Regions from separate parts of the Marinobacter sp. OP 3.4 genome, predicted to be linked through region 1. Evidence: riboswitches for the same ligand, from Rfam matches in the RefSeq annotation. Region 1 holds a riboswitch; the other holds the start of a gene.

Region 1 (7,550 bases):
CAGGATGCCGCCAGCAAAGGCCAGCCCGTAGCGCATTGCCGGGGTCTGTCCGAAGCGGGCGCGGTGGAACGGCGGTACCGGATCCTGCCCACGGCTCTGGAAGCGCCGGCCCAGGAAACCGCCCACCACCATGGCGATCACGAACACAAAGCTGTAGTTCAGCGGGTTGGCAATGGCTTCGGCGTACTTGCCGCCGGATTTGTTCAGGTAGGCGTTGCTACTGGCGTAACCGCTGGCGGAGGTAGCGTCCTCAACAACCAGGGTCGGATTGAACCAGGACGCCACCAGCCCGTCGAAGATCACGAACTGCGTGGACACGCCAATGGGTTTGACCAGCACGACAGCCAGCAGGAAGACGCCGGCCAGCGCCAGGCCGCTGATTTTCCAGTTCCAGTACATGATATGCCTCCTACCGGCTCTTCACCGGACAGGTGCTGATGCCCAGTACCCGGTACAGCGGGCAGAAGCCCACCAGGCCGGTCAGCAGCGGTACGATACCGATAAGTCCCCACAGGCTCTGCGGGCCGACAACCGTGAGACTCAGCAGTGCCAGGCCAGCAAGTACCCGCAGGGTGCGATCAATGGCGCCTTCGTTCTTGGACATGGTGTAACCCTCCCCGTGTGTTGATGGGGATATTCTGGGCGGGCGGTTGGTGCCGGTCTGTAACTAAGTCACCGAGGGATGGAAAAGTTCGATCGAATTTGATTCAGGTCAGTTTGGCCAGCGCATCCGGGTCGAGTATGCGGATGGCGCCCCGTTCCGGCTGGATCATGCCCTTGTCCGCCAGTTGCTTCAGGTGGCGGCTGACCACTTCCCGGGCGGTGCCCACTTCGGAGGCAACCAGTTGATGGGTGGTTTGTATCAGCGCCGTATCGAAGGACAGCAGGTATTTGGCGATACGAACGTCAATGGGCTCCAGGGCCAGTTTCTCGATAGTCTGGATCAGGCTGTCCATACGCTGGGCAAGGCTCTGGAATACAGCGTCGCGAAAGCTTGGGGCGGTCTCCATCAGGTCATCGAAGCGGGCCTTGGGCATCATCCGGACCCTGAGGTCGGTGTCGGCCACCGCCTCGGCGGGAAAGCGCCGGCCTCCCAGCAGGCAACTGGTGGTGAGCACGCAGATGCTGTCTGGTCGCACGTGATAGAGGGTGACTTCCCGGCCGCGGGCAGAGCGGGTGAATAGCCGCACCGACCCTGCCGTCAGCAGAAAATAGTTAAGGCACTCGTCGCCCTGATGGAGCACCGGCTGACCCGCCGGAATGCGGATATCGTGATAGCCATTGAAATAATGCGCGATGGACAAGGTAGTCTCCTGCTGAACTCGGCCCTTCCAGGGCATGAGAATAGACGGTTCCGCGTGATTGTCATCCGTTGTCCCGCCGGGGTAAACAGGGCCGCCCCCAATACGATAGGGAGGGTGGTGGCGCCAGCCCCCCATCGATTGGCTTTGGTAATTTGTTAAGGATAAAAATCCCGTATATAGTGATGGTGTCCTTGGCTGCATACCAAATGTAGTGATCAAAGTGTCACCACCTGGTATCGGGAATCCGGTGAGAATCCGGAACTGACGCGCAGCGGTATTGGGGAACGAACGGGCACCATGACACTGGCAAACGCCGGGAAGTCGTCCGTAAGGCTGAACCGACAGGTTCCTGCCCCTGAGTCCGAAGACCTGCCCTGGACAGAATGTCGAGCCTTCGCGTTTATAAGGTGAGCAGACAGATTCTTGCGGCCACGACGGCCAAATGTCGTTGGCGGCAGCTTGCGGGCAACTCTTTTTATCCCCTCTCCCCTGGTGGGGTGAAGGCGGGAAAAACGAAGCATCGCTTCGTCCGCCTGAACGCCATTTGGCTCTGGCAAATGGCCGGGGCGCGGAGCGGGGTTAGGGAGAGGGGGAAAGCGGCGGACTCCGGAGTTAATCTCTCCCCCCTCTCCCTCCAGGGGAGAGGGGGCAAAACCCGCAGGTTCCGGTGATCGGTTATCCGATCCTGCCTCTGAATCTCCTGCAACGCGAAGTCTCGTAATCCCAACGCGTTGTAAAGGAGAACACCCATGTCCACCGCCCTGGCCGAAGCCCCGCAGGCCGCCACCGAATCCCTTCAGGTTATCAAGCGCAATGGCACCCTGGTCAGCTTCAATGCGTCCAAGATCAGTGTCGCCGTCACCAAGGCCTTCCTGGCCGTGGAAGGTGACCAGGCCGCCGGTTCCGCCCATATCAACCATGCCGTCCAGGATGTCACCGACCAGGTGACCCAGGCCATCAGCCGACGCCTGAAGGCCGGCGGCAAGGTCCATATCGAGGACATTCAGGACCAAGTGGAACTGGCCCTGATGCGCGGTGGCGAACAGAAAGTGGCCCGGGCCTACGTGCTCTACCGGGAAGAACACGCCCGCCAGCGCGCTATCGACGAGCCTGTGGAGGCCCACCCGCACCTGACCGTGAAAAAGGCCAGCGGCGAGATCGCCCCCCTGGACCTGGGCCTGATGAAACTGCAGGTGGAACAGGCGGCCACCGGTCTGGAAGGCATCAACGGCGACTCCCTGGTGGAAGACGCCCTGCGCAACCTCTATGACGGCATCGACGAAACCGAGGTACTCTCCGCCCTGGTGATGACCGCCCGTGGCCGCATCGAGCAGGAGCCGGACTACAGCGCCGTCACCGCCCGCCTGCTGCTGGAGCAACTTCGCCTGGAAACCACCGGCGCCCTGGGGCTGTCGACCCAGCAGAGTCTCGCCGAGGTCTATCCCCAGGCCCTGACCGCCTTTATCCACGAAGGCATCCGTTACGAACTGCTGGACGAAGCGCTGGCCGCCTTCGACCTGGAACGCCTGGGCGAGGCCCTGCAGCCGGAGCGGGACCAGCAGTTCGGCTTCCTGGGCCTGCAGACCCTGTACGACCGCTACTTCCTGCACTGGGACAAGGCTCGGCTGGAACTGCCCCAGGTGTTCTTCATGCGCGTGGCCATGGGCCTGGCCCTGCGGGAGGACGACCCCAACGCCCGCGCCATCGAGTTCTATGACCTGCTGTCCAGCTTCGACTACATGGCGTCCACGCCGACCCTGTTCAACAGCGGCACCCGCCACTCGCAACTGTCCTCCTGCTACCTGACCACCGTGCAGGACGACCTGGAAAGCATCTACGGCGCCATCCGCGACAACGCCATGCTGTCCAAGTGGGCCGGCGGCCTGGGCAACGACTGGACCCCGGTGCGCGCCCTGGGCTCCCACATCAAGGGCACCAACGGCCAGAGCCAGGGCGTGGTGCCCTTCCTGAAAGTGGTCAACGACACCGCTGTCGCTGTCAACCAGGGTGGCAAGCGCAAGGGCGCGGTGTGCGCCTACCTGGAAAGCTGGCACCTGGACATCGAGGAATTCCTGGAGCTGCGCAAGAACACCGGGGACGAACGCCGCCGCACCCACGACATGAACACCGCCAACTGGGTGCCGGACCTGCTGATCGAGCGCATGCGCAACGACCAGGACTGGACCCTGTTCTCCCCCAGCGACGTGGGCGACCTGCACGACCTGTACGGTAACGAGTTCCGCGAGCGCTACGAGCACTACGAGGCGCTGGCGGAGCAGGGCCGGATCAAACTGTCCAAGAAAGTCTCCGCCAAGCAGCTCTGGCGCAAGATGCTCACCGTGCTGTTCGAAACCGGCCACCCGTGGATCACCTTCAAGGACCCCTGCAACCTGCGCTCGCCCCAGCAGCACCGGGGCGTGGTCCACAGCTCCAACCTGTGCACCGAGATCACCCTCAACACCAGCGAGGACGAAATCGCCGTGTGCAACCTGGGCTCCGTCAACCTGGCCGCCCACGTGAAAGATAGCGAACTGGACGTGCAGCGCCTGGAACGCACCGTCAGCCGCGCGGTCCGCATGCTGGATAACGTCATCGACATCAACTACTACGCCGTGCCGCAGGCCCGCAACTCCAACCTGCGCCACCGCCCGGTGGGCCTCGGCCTGATGGGCTTCCAGGACGCCCTGTACAAACTCGGCGTACCCTACGCCAGCCCGGAAGCCGTGGAATTCGCCGACGTGGCCATGGAGCAGATCAGCTACTTCGCCATCCGCTCCTCCGCCGAACTGGCTGGCGAGCGCGGCGCCTACGAAAGCTACGAAGGCTCCCTGTGGCACCAGGGCATCCTGCCCATCGACTCCGTCAACCGCCTGAAGGAAAACCGCCGGGAAGGCGACCTCAGCGTGGACACCAGCGTCCGCCTGGACTGGACCCCGGTGCGCGAGCTGATCGCGAAGAACGGCATGCGCAACAGCAACGTCATGGCCATCGCGCCCACGGCCACCATCTCCAACATCGTGGGCGTCTCCCAGTCCATCGAACCGGCGTACCAGAACCTGTTCGTCAAATCGAACCTGTCCGGCGAATTCACCGTAGTGAATCCCTCCCTGGTCCGCGACCTCAAGGCCGAGGGCCTTTGGGACAACGTCATGGTCAACGACCTCAAGTACTTCGACGGCAGCGTTCAGCAGATCGACCGCATCCCGGACGAACTTAAGGCCCGCTACGCCACCGCCTTCGAAATCGACGCCCGCTGGCTGGTGGAGGCCGCCTCCCGACGCCAGAAATGGCTGGACCAGGCCCAGAGCCTGAACCTGTACATGGCCGAACCCAACGGCAGGAAACTGGATGCGCTCTACCAGCTCGCCTGGGAACGCGGCCTGAAAACCACCTACTACCTGCGCTCCCTGGGTGCCACGGGCGCTGAGAAGACCGCACCGGTCGCCGCGCCACAGCCACAGGTATGCAGCATTGACGACCCCGACTGCGAGGCGTGTCAGTAAACATCCACTAGCGCTAGAAGCCACTGATAAGTCCGGCCTGTACATCCCCTCTCCCCTGGAGGGAGAGGGGCTAACACCAGCATTCTGGTAGCCCGTTTTCCAAAGGAGATCCCCATGCTGAACTGGGACGACGAACCAAAACCCGAAAGCAAACCCACCAACACCGAAGGCCCGGCCCCGGTCAACGTCGACGACAAACGCGTCATCAACGGCGAAACCGACATCAACCAGCTGGCCCCGTTCAAGTACCCCTGGGCCTGGGAGTACTTCATGAACGCCAACAAGAACCACTGGACCCCCCTGGACGTCAACATGGCCCAGGACGTCCACGACTACCACCACCGCCTCAACCCGGCGGAAAAACACGTCTACGAGAACGTACTGGCCTACCTCACCACCTCCGACATCCTCGCCATGCGCAACATCGGCCTGGCGGTGATGGAAAAGATGAGCGCCCCGGAACTGCAGATCTACCAGGCCCGCCAGGTCTACGAGGAAGCCATGCACACCTGGGCCTACCAGCACTGCATCGAAACCCTCAACCTCGATCAGAGCGAAATCTACAACCGCTACCGCGTGGTGCCGGCGATCAACGGCAAGATCCAGATGGCCAACCGCCGCCTGGACGCCGCCATGCGCTCCGACATGAACCTGCGTAACCGCGACGACCTGCAGGAATTCATCATGTCCTACCTGTTCTTCGCCGCCGTGTTCGAGGGTGCCTGGTTCTACAACGGCTTCAGCCCCATCTTCGCCCTGCAGCGCCGGGGCCTGATGCGCGGCACCGGTGAACAGCTCCAGTACATCCTGCGGGACGAGGCCATGCACTTCTCCTTCGGCCTGAAAGTGGTCAACCAGATCCTGGAGGAAGAAAATATCACCCTCGACCCCAAAGCCGTGCGCGACATGTGGGACGAGTCCGAAGCCGCCGAGCGGGACTACGCCAACTACATCCTGCGGGACCCGATCCTGGGCTATTCCGCCGAATACCACCACGAGCAGTTCCGCTTCGTCGCCAACCGCCGCGCACGGACGGTCGGGCTGGAAGAACCCTTCCCCGGAGCGAAGAACGTCTCCCCCTGGCTGGACGAACAGGCCACCATGCGCAAGGAGAAGAACTTCTTCGAGACCCGGGTGATCGAGTACCAGACCGGGGCGCAACTGGAGTGGTAAGCAGGGACCATCGGGCGTCGGAGGAATAGCACCGACACCCGATGGCGGCATGGCTTCTGGTGCAGGGGCTCTGTGGTTACACTGTGCCTGGAAACCACAGCGTGAGGCCCCATGCCAAGAACCTTCTACCGCCGCGGCCCTGACCACCGCGGCGGCGCCACCGTTACCTTCCTGCACGTCCGGCGACGGTTCCAGTTCCGCACCGTCGAGATCGGCCGCTGGGTCACCGAACCGGAAAAACAGCGCAGCGCGGCCCTGTTCTACGACGCCCTGTGCGACCTGATGACCATCCTCGGCGGCACCGAAAGCCTCATCTCCCTGCGTGGCACTCTGGCCCTGCAATACGGCATCGGCGGCCAGCCCGGCGTGTCCGCCCACTACACCCCCGCCACCCGCAGCTTCGCCCTGGCCAAGAACGCCGGCCCCGGCAGCATCGCCCACGAATGGTTCCACGCCTTCGACCACTACATTGCCGACAAACTGTTCGAGCGCAGCGGCAAGGGCGCCTTCGGCTCCACCCTCTGGCTGACCCGCGACGACGCCATCCAGCACCCCCTCAACCAACGGCTGGAAGCCTGCTACCAGGCCATCCTGCTCAACGACGCAGGCACCGAGCCCAGCGAGCTCTTTCAAAAGTCCGCTGTCGCGGACAAAGCCGCCGGCGTCCACTATTTCAGCAAACCCGAAGAACTCTGCGCCCGGGCCTTCGAAGCCTTCGTGCAGGACGCGGACTGCAAGAACGACTTCCTGGTAAAAGGCACCCGGGAAACTGACGAGGCAAGAATGGGCCTGTATCCGCAGGGGCCCCAACGGGAGACCATCAACGCCGCCTTCCGGGATTACTTCTCAAACCTTGGGCGGGCATTGCAGCGCACGGATGCCTGAAGGCTGGAGTTCAGCGAACGTGTTCGTAAAACTCCGTAAATTGCGCAGGCAATGCCGATAACCATCTGATAGGGTTGAAAGTAAAAGGTGGATTGGTGGAGTTATGCGCCCGTAAGCGAACTCCGGGAGTGATTCGTACAGGGGCATATAACTCCGGCAGAATCCGTGGGGCGAGTCTTAATCTTATGAATTACAAGCGTTTTCCGGGATCCATGGCTTGCCGATTTTTTGGAATTATACGAACGGGTGGTATGTGAAGGCGTTCGTAAAACTAGCTGTTATGATCAAGGAGCCAATGCATGGAGCTAACGAAAACTAAGATGGCAACCCCGATAGCCAGATCGATTTTTTGGTTCCTCAAAGAAGCCCATAATTTATACGGGGAGCATCGTGTAAATACTTTCTTGACGACTATTGATTCAGAAATTGATAATTTAACAGCTGAGCGTCAGGCTGAGATTAATGAATTTCTTAGCCAAGAACGTTCAAAAAGGTGCTGGCCGACTATGCTGCTGCTATAACAAACACATCGAGTGAAATAGTTTTGCGAGCCTTGGCTTTTTTGTTTATAGATGATCGTCAGTTTGATTTCTCAACAAAAGAAAAATCTCGTTTTATCACCTGCGCTAACGGCCTAGACGACTTGAAGGTTGATCTTTTTATCAAGTTGTCTAGCTTGCAGAAG
Region 2 (7,550 bases), on a different contig from region 1:
AGCGCCATCAGGACGGCCTGGTCCAGCCATTCCAACTGGCTGCCGTACAGGTCCCGGAACAGGCCGGAGGTGGTGAACACCACATTGTGGCGGGCCGCCAGGATCTCGTCGGGGCCGACAGGCAGGCGCTCCAGCCCCTTGACGATGCCCCGGCTGTTCCACACCGGGCGGATGCCCAGCAGTTTCATGCCGAAGGCGATCATCACGCCCTCGTCCCGCACGGTGTCCGAGGCCCACAGGACCAGGGCATCGCTGTCTTCGTTCTGCCCACGGTCGTTCTCAAGCGCCTTGTCGGTCAGTTCCGACGCCAGGGACCAGGCCACACGGGTGGGAATCAGGTCGTCGGACAGGGCGTGGAAGTTGCGCCCGGTGGGCAGCACTTCCGGGGTCCGCAGCGGGTCGTTGCCCTGCCCCGGCGCCACGAAACGCCCCTCCAGTGCCGCCAGGAAGCTGGCGCGCTCGTTGGCCGGGGACTCCGCCAGCCAGTCGCGCCAGTCCGGGTCCGGTTCACCGTCGTCGCCGGCCATGGAGGTGAGCATGGTGTCCAGTTGGTCCGGGGTCCAGTCCCTGCCGAACACATGCAGGCCCAGGGGCATGAAGTGTTCCTGCATGTCGGTGACGTAGTGGCCCGCCTCGTGGACCAGCAGGTCCGGTGACAGCTCATCCACGGACACTTCCTCCCGGGACAGGCCCATCTCGCCGGCAATCTCACGCTCCAGGTCGTCGCCGATCTCCAGGTCGCGGACCTTCTCCCGCAGCAGCTTCACCGCCCGTTCCCGGGTCGGGCTGTCCGGCTCGGAGGCGGATTCCCAGGTTTCCACCAGCTGGCGCAGTTCCAGCAGGTCGTCGTAGAGCTTCGTGGCGGCCAGCGGTGGCGTCAGGTGGCTGATCATCACGCCCAGGGCCCGGCGCTTGGCCTGGATGCCCTCGCCGACGCCATCGACAATGTAGGGGTAGATCAGGGGCAGATTGCCGCCCAGCAGGTCAGGGTAATCATCGGTGGTCAGGCCGGCCCGGCGCCGGGGCAGGAATTCCCGGGTGGAATGGCGGCCCAGGTAGACCAGGGCGTCGGCCCGAAAGCCGTCCTTCAGCCAGTGGTAGAACCCCACGTATTGATGGGTCGGCGGGAAGGTGGTGTTGGCGTGCAGCAGTTCCTCGGACACTTCCCAGCCCCGGGGCGGTTGCGGGCCGATGTAGATATTGCCGAACTGCAGCCCCGGGAACACCATGTTGCCGTCCACCACCATGGACCGGCCCGGCGCCTCGCCCCAGCCCCGCAGGCCGGGGATGCCGGTGTCCGCCAGCGCCTCACGCTGGGCCGTCACGGCGTCCCGCTGGCCGCCCTCGGTCAGGCGCTGGCGCCACAGGGCCTCGTAATCGTCCAGCTCAGCCAGGGCCCGGGCGCGGTTGGGGTGCTGGAGGTGTTCGATCAGGTGGCGCAGGTCGCCGGTGCCCCGGTCCAGCAGGTCCAGGGCGATGTCCTGTTCACCCAGCTCGTGGGCCTGTTCCAGCCGCGCATGGAGATACCCCAACGGCCCGTGTACCAGTTCCTCCTGGACCACGGTGGGCAGGGTGTTGAAGTAGGCGAGATAGTCATCGGAAGAGAGCTGCGGCACCTGGTCCGCCATGGCCCGCAGGGAACGGGGATCGTCCGTCAGGTTGACGCCCCTGGCCTGCATGCGGTCAAGCAGGGCTTCGGGACTCTCCGGCAGGGGCCCGGTGTCGTAGCCCTCGTCCTTTAGCCAGTGGAGCATCTCGAACAGGGAGGCGGGCACATCCAGGTTGTCGGCGCCGATGTTCTGCCGGCCCGGCGGGTGGTTGTAGTAGATGATGGCGACCCGCTTGTCTTCATTGGCTCGGCGTTGCAGCACCTGCCAGCGGGACAGACGCTCCGACAGGGCCTCGATGCGCTCGGGGACCGGGCGGGTCAGGGTCAGGGCGACGCCGGTGAGTTCGTGGATTTCCTCCGGCTCGGCCACCGCCAGCACCAGCGGCTGGCTGACGCCCTGCAACTCCGGCATGGCCAGCTTGTAGTGCACCTTGTCCGCCGGCACTCCGTCGATGGACAGTTGCCACTGGTTGCGGGTGCGGGACGCCAGGCGCAGGCCCTTGATCACCGGCACGTCCAGCGCCTCCAGCTCTTCCGTTACCCGGCGACGACCCTCGCCGCCACCCACGGTGAAATCCTGAAGGCTGACAATGGCGGACAGGGTGGCGTCACCGACGGTCTCCGGCAGGGCACGAACCGCCTCCAGGCTGGCGCCACCCCAGCGGGCGAGCACGGCGAAACACTGGATATCACGGGCTTCCAGTGCCGCACAGGTATCATCCAGCAGTGCCCGGTCGCCGGGGCGATCACCGCTGTCCAGGTCCAGCAGGGTGACCACCGGCCCGGCTTGAAGGGCGAGGCCGTCAGGGTCGTCCATGGCCTCCCCGTCACGGTAGTAGCGGATCAGTGAACGGGACGGTAGCTCGGGGACGTCCAGGTCGTAATCCGCCTGCACCAGCAGCCAGCGCAGCAGGGCGTCCAGATGGTCCGGCGTGCGGCCCTGGTAGAGGATGCGACTGTCCAGCCAGGACGCCTGCTGCGGGAACTGTTCCCTGAGGGCGGCGTTGTGCTTCGCCACGTCGGCGCCCGGCTCCGGGGCGGCCATAAGGTCGTTGAGGGTCTGATCATCCAGCTCCGCCAGGGGGGATTCGCCGTCCAGCCGCGACAGGCGTGTCAGGCTCCGGTCGCCATTGACGGCCAGGATGGGGAATGACCGTGCCCCGGCCTGTTCCGACACCACCCGCGCCAGCCGGCCCACCTGTTCACCGAACACCGCCGCCATCAGCAGGGCGTCCGCCCCGGACACCAGCCCGGCCAGCTCCCGGTCCTCCAGGCGCGCCAGTTGCTCCGGGGTTCGCAGTACCACCCGATGGTCCGGATAGGTTTCGGCAAACTGTTCGGCGCCAGCGGCCAGCTCAGCGGCGGAGCGTTCCGACACCACACCCACTATCGTGGCGGCGCTGACCGGCGGGGCCAGCAGGGCCATCAGCAGCAGTGCCATGGCCTTCAGGTAGGTTATCTGCGATTTCATGGCCACCCCCCTTCCCTGGCTGTCGTTTTACTGGATGTCGTAACGGACAGTGAGCATGGCGGTACGGCCGGCTGCCAGGTAACCCTTGCCATCGAAGCGAAGGGCGGTGGCGTATTCCTTGTCGAACACGTTGTCCACGGTCAGGCGGGTGGACCAGTTGTCGGCGAACTGCCAGCCGGCACGCAGGTCGAGGGTACCGAAGCCGGGCAGCCGGTCCTCGTTCTCGGCATCGTCGTAGCGGTAGCCTTCGGCGTTGAGGGTGCCGCCGACACTCCAGTCGGCAAACTCACGATCCAGTTCCAGGCGGAACTGTTGGGCACTGCGGCGGCGCAGGCGGTTGTCGGTATTCCGGTCACGGGGATCCATCAGGGTCACGGCCGCCTGGGCGCGCCAGCCTTCGTAGTCAAAGCCACCGGTCAGTTCCACGCCACGAATGCGGGCGTCGTCGACATTGGCCGGGCGGGTGTTGCCACCGGCATCGGTTTCCAGGGAGATCAGGTTGTCCACATCCAGCTGGTAGATGGCGGCATCCCAGTACCAGATATCATATCGGCCGGACATGCCCAGTTCGAAAGCGCCGCCCTTCTCCGGCTCCAGGTCCGGATTACCGGCGTAGGAACCGCCGAAATCGTAGGTTTCCAGCGGGTAGTACAGATCGTTGAAGGTGGGTGCCCGGAAGGAAGTCTGGTAGCTGGCGCGAACCCGGTGGTAGTCATCGAAGGCATGGCCGAGGGCAATACCGCCGGTTTCCTCACGACCGTAGGCTTCGTTGTCATCCAGCCGCAGGCTGACCTGCACATCGGTAGGCCCGAAACCGAGACGCAACTGGCTGAAGGCGGCGGCGTTGGTGCGGCTGTCCTCGTCGTAGTCGGTGGTGCTGTTCACTTTCTCGCTGAGCAGTTCCGCGCCCAAGGCCAGCTCGTGGCTGCTGAAGTAGACGGTGTTTTCCCAGCGCGCGGTGCGTGCGGTGGTGTTGAACACCGAGTCGCCGGAGTCACGGAAGTTGTCCTGCTCGTCACGGGCCTCGGAAACCTGGATCGCGGTGTCCCAGTAGTCGCTCACCGGGGTCGTCAGGCGGAAACCGGCCAGGCGGATCATATAGTCGGTGTCACCGCCCTCGAATTCGTTGTTGCCCTCGGACTGCATCAGCAGCAGGCCGGCCTCGCCGCCGTTCTCCAGTTCGTGGGTCACCTTGGCGATACCGGCGGTATTGCGGAAGCCCTTGTCATCACCGCCTTCGATAATCTCGGTGCCGTCGGTTTCCTTGTGCACACCACTCAGGCTGAACCGGGTGTTGCCTGACCGGGCGGAAATACCGCCGGAGCCCATCTGGGTGTCGAAGTTGCCGGCACCGGCTTCAACCCAGCCCCGGTGGCCATCCTGAACGGGCTCGTGGGTAAAGGCCTGGATCACGCCACCGACAGCGTCGGCACCGTACAGGGAGCTGCGCGGCCCGCGCACGATTTCAACCCGGTCCACCAGGTCCACGGGAAAGTACTGCCAGGGCGCGCTGCCGCTGGTGGAGGAACGCAGGCGGATGCCATCCACCAGGAAGATGGTGGACTCGCTGCCGGTGCCCCGGGTGTAGACACTGGTGTTCTTGCCGAAGGAGCCATTGCTGATCACGTTGATGCCCGGCTGGCTGCGCAGCAGGTCCTTGAACTCCGCCGGCTGCTGCCTGCGGATCTGCTCCTCGTCGATCACGGTCACGGACGACAGGCTCTCCCCCACGGTGCGCGGCCCCACGGTGGCGGTGACCACAATGGGATCAATGGCGGCATAAATGGGGTCACCCGCCTCTGTTTCGGCGGCGGTAACGGACAGTGGGAGCAGTACAAGGGCAGGAAACGCCAGGCGACGCTTGCTGGCCGGGTCGGAAAAAGGCATGTTCGGATCTCGCTGACTAACCGCGCGTCCCCGCACGGTGGAAACAACATTGCTGCGAAAGTCAGGGAGGAAATGGCCCAAAGGCAGGGTGGGCAGGGGCCAGATAAAGGGAAAGACTCGCCGGTTCACCCACCATTGCCGCCCTCCGCAGCACCAGGTGTGTTTACAGGCCGGTCTCCGGGCTTTTGAGCGGATGTCGGAGCATCCCGGATAACCGCCTTCCCATGCCGGTGGCACAGTGGCGTCGTGGCTATCCGTGGGAGGTTATGGAACTCCCGGACTCAATTACCGTTGCGGGGGCAGCGTCGGACTTGCCTGTTCAGGGCGCACCGACTTCCCGTTTCACCCGAAGTGGACTTCGGGATACCTGAAAACAGGGCGACAGGCTAGCAATCCGACCTGTGCTGGTCAACGACATTCATCAGGTGTTGCAGGGTCCGCTCCAGCCGCTCCCACTCGAAGGCATCACCGGGCAGGCCGATGCGCAGGGCCGACGGATTGTCGAAATAGCGCACCAGGATGCCGCGACCGGCCAGGAAATCCACCATGAGTTGCGCCTTCGGATGCTCCAGGTAACGGAACAGGATGGTGCCCCGTGTGGCGGGCAGGCCGGCGTCCTGCAGTAACCGGTCGAGGCGGTCGCTGTCCGCCTGCAGACGCTCCGCCGTCCGCTGTTGCCAGAGGGTATCCTTGAGGGCCCGGGCCATGAGGTAACGGGCCGGCGAGCTCAGGGACCAGGGCCCCAGGCGGGCCGCCAGGGCACCGGTGATCGCCGGTTCCGCAAAAACCGCCCCCGCACGCACCCCGGCCAGGCCGAAGAACTTGCCCAGGGATTGCAGCACCACCAGCCCCGGCGCGGAAGACATGGGCACCAGGCTGATGCCCCGGTAGCTGGTGGCAAAGGCCTCGTCCACCACCAGCCAGCCGTCGCGGCCCACCAGCTCGGCGTGCCAGTCCAGCAGCCGTTCCCGGGAGACGGTCATGCCGGTGGGATTATTGGGGTTGATCCACACCATCACGTCCAGGTCGCCCAACCAGTCATCGCCGGATTCCACCTGCGCCAGGCTGACGGGCACCACCTCATGCCCGGCCAGGGCCCAGCAACGGGCGTGTTCCTCAAAGCCCGGGGCGGGCACACCCACCCGGCAGGGGGAGCGCAGCAATGGCAGCGTCTGGATGGCGGCCTGGCTGCCCGGTACCGGCAGACAGCCGGCGTTGCCGGGGGCACCGGCCCAGCCACGGATTACCGTATCCAGGCCGTCGTCTTCCTCCGGGAGCTGGCGCCACAGGTAGTCCGGCAACGGCGGCACCTTCCAGCCCTGCCGGTTGATGCCGGTGGACAGGTCCAGCCAGTGATCCAGTGGAATACCCCAGCGACGGGCCGCCTCGATCAGGCGCCCGCCATGGGTGGGTGTCGCGCTCATCCGTTACCTCCCGTGAACATCATGGCACCGAACGCCAGCAGCGCCACCCAGAGCCAGGCACCCCGGGTGACCAACCGCAGTGCCTCACGAATCGACCCGGCAGTGGCCGCCCCGCCGACCCCCAGTACCGGGCGCGGGCGAAGCCGGTCACCGTAGGGTGCCGGGCCGCCCAGGGTAATATTGAGGGCACCGGCCCCCGCCGCCATTACCGGCCCGGCGTTGGGGCTCTCCCAGGCGGCGGCCTGGGTCCGCCAGCACCGCAGGGCCTGGCGGGTATCCCCCAGCAGGGCATAGGTCAGCGCGGTCAGCCTGGCCGGCACCCAGTTCATGACATCGTCCAGGCGGGCCGCCACCCGCCCGAAGGTCAGGAACCGCTCATTACGGTAACCCCACATGGCATCCAGGGTATTCACCATGCGGTGCAGCAACACCCCGGGCAGCCCGGCCAGCAGGAACCAGAACAGGCTGGCGAAGACGGCGTCGGCGCCGTTCTCCAGCATGGATTCGGTGGCGGCGGTGGCGACACCCTGTTCATCCAGCCGCCGGGCATTGCGACTGACAATGCCGCCCACCGCCTGGCGCGCGCCGTCCAGGTCGTGTCGTTCCAGTGGTGCCGCCACGGCCAGCCCGTGCTCTCGCAGCCCCCGCAGGGACAGGGCAAGCCACAAGCCGACCGCCTCCAGCACTGGCACCAGCCATGACGGGGCGAGACAGACCGCCAGCCAGGCCACCAGGGTCAGGGGAACGACCAGTACCGTTACCGCCAGCAGCCCCCGCCAGAGCCCGGCGCCGGGCTGCCTGTTAAGGCGCCATTCAAGCCGGGACGCCAGGTTGCCAAAGCCCACCACCGGGTGCCGGCGACGGGGTTCCCCCAGCCCCTGATCCAACAGCAGCGCCACGGCACACACCAGCACCGGTTCGATCATCCCGTTCAATCGCCTGATTCCCCGTATCGATATAAAGAATCCATAAAAGAGTCACAGTCTACGTCAGGCAGAGGCGTTCTTGACACTGACCGGCGCACATCCGACCATTTTCGCCCCTGATCAATGACGGATGACCACCATGACCCTGCCCCCCGCCTGGACCACACCACCCCCGCAACCGGACGCCGACGCCCGCGACCGGGGCCTTCGGCGGCAGGCGGTGCTGACCAAGC

What was found. Region 1 has a riboswitch for cobalamin ahead of RO069_RS21435 (ribonucleoside-diphosphate reductase subunit alpha). Riboswitches for the same ligand answer to the same signal wherever they lie in the genome.
Region 2: it holds a riboswitch for cobalamin, as region 1 does, so the genes downstream of both, RO069_RS02965 (TonB-dependent receptor domain-containing protein) here and RO069_RS21435 (ribonucleoside-diphosphate reductase subunit alpha) in region 1, are expected to answer to the same signal.

What each region holds. Positions count from the first base shown of each region.
Region 1 is NZ_JAVVLT010000122.1:96,367-103,916, forward strand. Features, by position in the region: gene RO069_RS21420 (YeeE/YedE thiosulfate transporter family protein) at 1-399, opposite strand, end outside; gene RO069_RS21425 (YgaP family membrane protein) at 410-604, opposite strand; gene RO069_RS21430 (Crp/Fnr family transcriptional regulator) at 708-1,304, opposite strand; cobalamin riboswitch at 1,480-1,695, shown strand; gene RO069_RS21435 (ribonucleoside-diphosphate reductase subunit alpha) at 2,054-4,807, shown strand; gene RO069_RS21440 (ribonucleotide-diphosphate reductase subunit beta) at 4,922-5,980, shown strand; gene RO069_RS21445 (CLCA_X family protein) at 6,092-6,865, shown strand; partial or broken gene RO069_RS22170 (hypothetical protein) at 6,820-6,957, opposite strand; gene RO069_RS21450 (hypothetical protein) at 7,165-7,386, shown strand; gene RO069_RS21455 (hypothetical protein) at 7,359-7,550, shown strand, end outside.
Region 2 is NZ_JAVVLT010000018.1:20,514-28,063, reverse strand. Features, by position in the region: gene RO069_RS02970 (cobaltochelatase subunit CobN) at 1-3,080, opposite strand, end outside; gene RO069_RS02965 (TonB-dependent receptor domain-containing protein) at 3,108-4,967, opposite strand; cobalamin riboswitch at 5,119-5,353, opposite strand; gene cobD (threonine-phosphate decarboxylase CobD) at 5,354-6,391, opposite strand; gene cbiB (adenosylcobinamide-phosphate synthase CbiB) at 6,388-7,314, opposite strand; gene cobT (nicotinate-nucleotide--dimethylbenzimidazole phosphoribosyltransferase) at 7,457-7,550, shown strand, end outside.